Linked DNA regions of Salipiger sp. CCB-MM3. The protein of the gene in region 2 interacts with the protein of the main gene of each other region in a pairwise test. Links are inferred from orthologs where the notes say so. Each region holds a gene or a part of one and is shown on either strand. Other genes may lie near its edges. The genes, in order: ileS and AYJ57_RS03505.

Region 1 (3,757 bases), on a different replicon or contig from region 2:
CCGGGATCATCGTCACCCAGACCTCGGATGATCCGCAGATGGTGGCGGCGCTGCACACCCATGCCGCCGAGGTTTCGGACATGGCCGCACGCGGCATGCAGGCGGTGCACGAGCGGATGATGCATCAGGGCGGCTGAGCCGCCCGCTTCCCGAATTGCAAAAAGGGCCGGGGTGATCGCCACCCCGGCCCTTTCATCTTTCCCCAAATACTCACCTTCCGCCCGCACCGCCAAAGCGGCGACGGGCAGGGGCGCCTCGCTTACCCCAGCGCTTCGTCGCAGCGCGCGCAGGTGGACGAATGGCTGTGCGTGCCCACATCGGGGAGGATCTTCCAGCAGCGCTGGCATTTCTCGCCCTCGGCCTTTTCAAAGACCACGCCCACATTCGGCACATCGGCCATGCGGAAGGCCTCTGCCGGGGCCGGATCGGCGGTTAGCGCGACGTTCGAGGTGATGCAGATATCCTCGAAAGCGACCGACTTCAGCGCCTCGAGCATGTCCGCGTCCTCCACATGCACCACCGGGGCCGCTTCGAGCGAGGCGCCGATGACCTTCTCGGTGCGCTGCAGCTCCAGCGCCGCTGTGACCGCGCGGCGAGCAAGGCGCACCTTGCCCCATTTCTCGGCCAGCGCGGCATCGCGCCAGTCCGCCGGGGTGGCGGGGAAGTCTTGCAGGTGCACCGAGCTTTGCTCGCCCGGGAAGCGGTCCAGCCAGACGTCTTCCATGGTGAAGGGCAGCACCGGCGCGAGCCATGTGGTCAGACGGTGGAACAGCAGGTCCATGACCGTGCGGGCGGCCTTGCGGCGGGCGGTGTCGCCGTCGCAGTAAAGCGCGTCCTTGCGGATGTCGAAGTAGAAGGCCGACAGATCCACGGTGCAGAAGGTGAAGACCTGCTGGAACACGTGCTGGAAGTCATAGGCGCGGTAGCCCTCGCGCACCACCTCGTCGAGCTCGGCCAGACGGTGCAGCACCCAGCGCTCCAGCTCGGGCATGTCGGCGGCGTCGACCCGGTCGCTTTCCTCGAAGTGGCCAAGCGCGCCGAGCATGAAGCGCATGGTGTTGCGCAGGCGGCGGTAGCTGTCGGCCACACCCTTGAGGATCTCCGGCCCGATCCGCTGGTCGGCGGTGTAATCGGTCTGGGCGACCCAGAGGCGCAGGATGTCGGCGCCATACTGTTTGATCACCTCTTCGGGCACGATGGTATTGCCGAGCGATTTGGACATCTTGTTGCCCTTCTCGTCCAGCGTGAAGCCATGGGTGACCACGTTGCGATAGGGCGCGTGGCCGGTGGTGCCGACCGACTGCAGCAGCGAGCTGTGGAACCAGCCGCGGTGCTGGTCGGTGCCTTCCATGTAGACGTCGGCGATGCCGTCCTTGGTGCCATCGGCGCGGTCGCGCAGCACGAAGGCATGGGTCGAGCCGCTATCGAACCACACGTCGAGCACGTCGTAGACCTGCTCCCATTCATCGGCGTTGTAATCCGCACCAAGGAAGCGCTCCTTGGCGCCATCGGCGTACCAGCAATCGGCGCCCTCGGTCTCGAAGGCCTCGCAGATGCGCGCGTTCACCGCCGGGTCCTTCAGCAGGAAGCCCTCGTCGGTGGGCAGCGCGCCCTTTTTGGTGAAGCAGGTCAGCGGCACGCCCCAGGCGCGCTGGCGCGAGAGCACCCAGTCCGGACGCGCTTCCATCATCGAGTAAAGACGGTTGCGGCCCGATTGCGGTGTCCATTTCACCTGATCGATGCAGGTGAGGGCGCGATCCCGGATGGTCTTGCCGTTCTCGTCCTGCCCGTCCTGCACGTCGCGGTCGATGGCAGCGAACCACTGCGGCGTGTTGCGGAAGATCACCGGCGCCTTGGAGCGCCAGCTGTGCGGGTAGGAGTGGGTGACGCGGCCACGCGCGATGATGCCGCCAGCCTCGACCAGTTTGGCGATCACGGCGTTGTTGGCCTTGCCTTCCTTCCCCTTCTGATCGAACACGCGCAGCCCGGCAAAGAACGGCACATGCGGCAGGAACTCGGATTCCTCGCCCACGTTGTGGGTCATCCGGTCGATCCAGTTGCGCTTGACGAAGCACTCATAGTCGTCGGCACCGTGGCTGGGGGCGGTGTGCACAAAGCCGGTGCCCGCGTCGTCGGTGACATGGTCGCCGTCGATCATCGGCACGTCGTAGTCCCAGAAGCCCTCGGCGCCGTCGACGCCGCGCAGCGGGTGGGCGAGGGTCATGCCCGACAGCTCATCGGCCGAAATGCTGCGCTTGCGCGAGACCATATCGGGCTCGAGGCGGGCAGCTTTGAACACGTCGCCAGCCAGCTTGTCGGCCACGACGTAGAGATCGCCGACCGAGCACCAGCATTCCTCGGGGGTGCCGGTGACCTCGTAGAGGCCGTATTCGATCTGCGGGTGGTAGGCGACGGCCTTGTTCGACGGGATGGTCCAGGGGGTTGTGGTCCAGATCACCACGCGCGCGCCATCAAGCTCGCCGCCCGAGACGATTTTGAACGGCACCCAGATCGTGTGCGACTTGTGGTCGTGGTACTCGATCTCGGCCTCGGCCAGCGCGGTCTTTTCGACCGGCGACCACATGACCGGCTTCGAGCCCTGATAGAGCGTGCCGTTCATCAGGAACTTCTGGAACTCTTCCGCGATCACCCGCTCGGCGTGGAACGCCATGGTCAGATAGGGATCGTCCCAGTTGCCGGTGATGCCAAGGCGCTTGAACTCGTCGCGCTGGATGTCGACCCAGCCTTCGGCGAACTTGCGGCATTCCTGCCGGAAGTCGATGACCGGAACCTCGTCCTTGTTCTTGCCCTTCTTGCGGTACTGCTCTTCGATCTTCCACTCGATCGGCAGGCCGTGACAGTCCCAGCCCGGCACATAGCGCGCATCATGACCCATCATCTGGTGCGAGCGCACGATCATGTCCTTGATGGTCTTGTTCAGCGCGTGGCCGATGTGCAGGTGACCGTTGGCATAGGGCGGGCCGTCGTGCAGCGTGAAGGGCGTGCGCGCGCCGTCCTCGGCCTTGTCGCGGAGCCGGTCGTAGATGCCGATCTTGGCCCAACGCTCCAGCCATTCCGGCTCGCGCTTGGGCAGGCCCGCGCGCATCGGGAATTCGGTCTTCGGAAGGTTCAGCGTGTCCTTGTAGTCAGGCGTCTGGGTGGTGGTGTCGGCGCACATGTTCTGCGGTCCCGGAAATGATGTCGGATGTCTGAGAAAGGTCGGCGCGGCGGTCCATACGCCTTGTCCCGGCGGCTCTATTGATCAGAGCGCCGGGCATGTAATTCGAATGATGATCGCATTGCGGGGCATCATGCGCGCCTTATAGGCAAGCGACTCGCGATGGTCCAGAGCTTGCGCGCGGTGCCCAAGGCTGGTGCCGAAATACACGCCATGGGCGGAAATCCCCCGGTGACGCTGCGGCAGTCCGGCGCTCTGGCGCCGCCTGCCCCGAGGCGCTGGCGGGGATCGGCCAATGGCCCAAGCGGGATTTGGCGGCTGCGCGCCGAATTCCGCAATCACGAAGGAAGTGAAGGACCCGCCGGACCAAAATGAGGTTGTTACGGGCAGACGCGGTGCACGCCGGGCTTTCGCGGCCCGAACCGGACGCACCCATAGCGAACCCATGGAGGCTCGATGGCCTATCGTGACGAAGATCTGCCGCGTGGCGGCGCCTATGGCTCGACCCTGAGGGCAGAGCCGACCATGCGTATTGCAGAGCCGCCGCAGACCGGCGCCTTCGGTAATTTTGCCGGGGGT
Region 2 (3,268 bases):
CATCCCGGTCACGACGCGGCGCTGCCTGCGGATGGCGCGGCGCATTGGCTGCTCTCGCCGCTGCATGGGCTGGGGGTTCTGGCGCTGGCGGGCGTGCTGGTCTGGCGGCTTTACGCCGCGCGCCGGGAGTGAGCCCATGCCGGAGGACACGCTTCATACGCAAGGAGGGCAGGGCCAGACCCTGTCGACCCGCCCGCTGACCGGCGACGCGCGAGCCTCGGACATCGAAACCGTCCGCCGCCGCACCTCGGTCTTTGTCTACGAATGGCCGGTGCGGCTCTGGCATTGGATCAACGCGGCGCTGATCATGGTGCTGATCGGCACCGGCTGGTTCATCGCCTCGCCGCTGCCGACGATGAATTTCGCCGAGGCCACGCATCAGTTCGTCATGGGCTACATCCGCTTTGGCCATTTCGCCGCCGGGCAGATGCTGACCGTGGCCTTCCTTGGCCGGGTCTATTGGGCCTTTGTTGGCAACCATCATGCCAAGCAGCTGTTCTATGTGCCGGTCTGGAAGAAAAGCTGGTGGAAAGAAGTTGTCCACGAGCTGCGCTGGTACGCCTTCCTTGAGGATGTGCCGAAGAAATACGTGGGTCACAACCCGCTGGCGCAGGTGGCGATGTTCTTCTTCATGACGGTGGGCATCACCTTCATGCTGCTGACCGGCTGGGCGCTTTATGCCGAGGGTGCAGGGCAGGGATCGCTGCCCGATCTGGTCATGGGCTGGCTCATCGCGCTGGTGGGGAATACGCAAATTCTGCATTCCCTTCATCACCTTGGCATGTGGTTCATCGTGATCTTCATGATGATCCACATCTACGCCGCGATCCGCGAGGACATCATGTCGCGGCAGTCGATGGTCTCGACGATGATCTCGGGCCACCGCACCTTCAAGGACGATCTTCCGGACTGACTCCCCTCCCAAGACGGAAGACGTGGAAGCGGACCCTTCGGGGTCCGTTTCTTTGTGTGGAAGGTGGTTTTCCAATTTTGAGTATTTGTGGAAAGATGAATTCCGGTTAGCGTAGGTCAGTTCGGGGCGATTTTTAGGTTTTTGTTAAACATATCATGCAGATGCGGATTTTATCCGGGTGGGTGGAAATTCGCTGCCGTGGCGGAACGATGCCCTTAATTTCGAAAGGGCCAGCAGCTGAAAACACGGTTTTCGGCGCGCAAGCGGAGGGAGGGACATATGGCGCAAAAGGCGCTCATTCTCGGCATCGGTAACGTGCTCTGGGCGGACGAGGGCTTTGGTGTGCGCTGCGTCGAACATGTGGCCGCGACGCTGGCCTATGGGCCGGAGGTGACGGTGCTCGATGGCGGCACGCAGGGGCTCTACCTGCTGCCTTTCCTCGAAGAGGCTGACGTGATGGTCGTCTTTGACGCGGTGGATTACGGGCTGGAGCCCGGCACCATGAAGATCGTCGAGGGCGAGGAAGTGCCCGCCTTCATGGGCGCCAAGAAGATGAGCCTGCACCAGACCGGCTTTCAGGATGTGATCGCCACCGCGCAACTCATGGGCTACTGCCCCGGCGAGCTTGTGTTGATCGGCTGCCAGCCGGTCGAGCTTGAGGATTACGGCGGATCGCTGCGGCCCGAGGTGACGGCGCGCATCCCCGAGGCGGTGGCCATCGCCCGCGGCTGGCTGGCGGCGCGCGGCTTTGTGGCCGCCGAAGGCAGCACCGAGACACCAGATCTCGCCGATGCCTCGCTGCGCATGGACGCCTATGAGGCGGGCCGCCCGACCGAGGATGAGGCCTGCCGCAGCGGCGACGCGCGCTTCTTCCCGCAGAGCGGACGCGGCTGATGTGCGTCGGCATCCCCATGCAGATTCTTTCGGTCGAGGGCATCGCCGCCCGTGCCACGGGCGCCGAGGGCGAGGCGCTGATCGACCTGTCGCTCACCGGCCCGCTGGCCCCCGGCACATGGGTGCTGACCCATCTCGGCTGCGCCCGCGAGGTGATCTCGCCCGAAGAGGCGGCGCTGATCGCCGAGGCGCTGGCGGGGCTGCGCAGCCTCATGGCGGGGGGCAGCGCCGAGGGGGCCTTTGCCGATCTGGAAAACCGCAGCCCGGCGCTGCCCCCGCATCTGGAAGCGGCCCGCGCGGCCGGTTTGAGCAAGGCTTGAGGCCGCAATACGAGGAGTGACTGACATGGGCCATCCGCTGATCGACCGGCTGAGCACCGAGATGAACATGCCGCTGCTGGAGAGCATGGAGGCGCTGCGTGCCTTCACCGCGCGCGACGGGGCGCATGTGCTCTTTGTGCCCGGCGATCCCAAGCGCAACCTTGAAAGCGCCGATGTGGCGGTGATCCTGCCCGAGCTGCGCATGACCTTCCAAGGCGCTTTCGACTGCGCTGTGGTGGGCGATGCGATCGAGGCCGAACTGCGCGAGAGCGCCGGGGTGCTGAAGACGCCTTCGCTGATCTTCTACCGCGGCGGCACCTGTGTCGGCGGCATCCCCAAGGTGCGCGACTGGGACGACTACATGGCCCGCATCCCGCATCTTCTGGCGATCACACCCGAGCTTCCTCCGGCTTCCGAAGCCACCTCCGCGGCCTGAGCCGAAAGGACATCCCCATGGTCAGCAATTTCCACCTTCCGCCCGTCGGCTACGGCCCCGGCTCGCAGCCCGAGGATGAGGCCGAGCTGCAGTATATGTCGCTGCCGCAGGACATGCGCACCTTCACCGCCCATGTGCCGGATGTGGAGGCCAGCGCCGCGCTGGCCCCTGCGATGGGGCTGCTGGCGGCGCTGGCGGAGGCCGCCGAGCGTGTCGCTGGGGGCGGCGCGCCCGAGCGCTTCGATCTGAGCCCGCTGGACGCGGCGAACCGCAGGCTCGTCGCCGACACCATGCTGGAAGGCGAAGTGGCGATGAAGATCCGCGGCATCCCGGCGATCCGCGTGCAGGAGAGCGTTTTTGCGGGTGTCTGGATGCTGAGCGGGGCGGGGCTCGATGCGATCGAGATCGGCGCGGTGCCGGGCGCGGCGCGCAGCCGGGCGTTCGAGCCGTCGCGGCGGGGCAACTCCGAAAAGGCCGGTGTGGGGGTGGTCAACGCCCCGGCGCTGCTGGCCGAATTGCTGGACAAGAGCGCCGCCTACGCGGGCGCGACCCATGTGGTGAATATGACGCTGCTGCCGCACACCGAGGGCGATCTGGCATGGCTCGATGCGCGGCTTGGCGAGGGCTCTGTCGACATCCTGTCGCGCGGCTATGGCAATTGCCGGGTCACCGCCACCGCCACGCCCCACGTCTGGCGCGTGCGCT

Evidence for each region.
Region 1: the proteins of AYJ57_RS03505 (region 2) and ileS interact in binary tests that used the Escherichia coli proteins (3 or more experiments, as listed by UniProt). The link is inferred for Salipiger sp. CCB-MM3 from one-to-one orthologs.

What each region holds. Positions count from the first base shown.
Region 1 is NZ_CP014596.1:350,551-354,307, reverse strand. The notes cover bases 60-3,502. They hold ileS (isoleucine--tRNA ligase), read right to left. Parts: upstream 3,179-3,502; coding sequence 260-3,178; downstream 60-259. Other genes in these bases: AYJ57_RS15505 (hypothetical protein), read left to right, coding at 60-137. Outside these bases: more of AYJ57_RS15505, read left to right, coding at 1-59; AYJ57_RS15495 (hypothetical protein), read left to right, coding at 3,635-3,757. UniProt on the Escherichia coli protein: Catalyzes the attachment of isoleucine to tRNA(Ile). As IleRS can inadvertently accommodate and process structurally similar amino acids such as valine, to avoid such errors it has two additional distinct tRNA(Ile)-dependent editing activities.
Region 2 is NZ_CP014595.1:718,725-721,992, reverse strand. Bases 46-2,999 are described here. They hold AYJ57_RS03505 (HyaD/HybD family hydrogenase maturation endopeptidase), read left to right. Parts: upstream 46-1,192; coding sequence 1,193-1,807; downstream 1,808-2,999. Other genes in these bases: AYJ57_RS03490 (hydrogenase expression/formation protein), read left to right, coding at 2,581-2,999; AYJ57_RS03495 (hydrogenase accessory protein), read left to right, coding at 2,153-2,563; AYJ57_RS03500 (HypC/HybG/HupF family hydrogenase formation chaperone), read left to right, coding at 1,807-2,127; cybH (Ni/Fe-hydrogenase, b-type cytochrome subunit), read left to right, coding at 137-913; AYJ57_RS03515 (hypothetical protein), read left to right, coding at 46-132. In the rest of the region: more of AYJ57_RS03515, read left to right, coding at 1-45; more of AYJ57_RS03490, read left to right, coding at 3,000-3,268.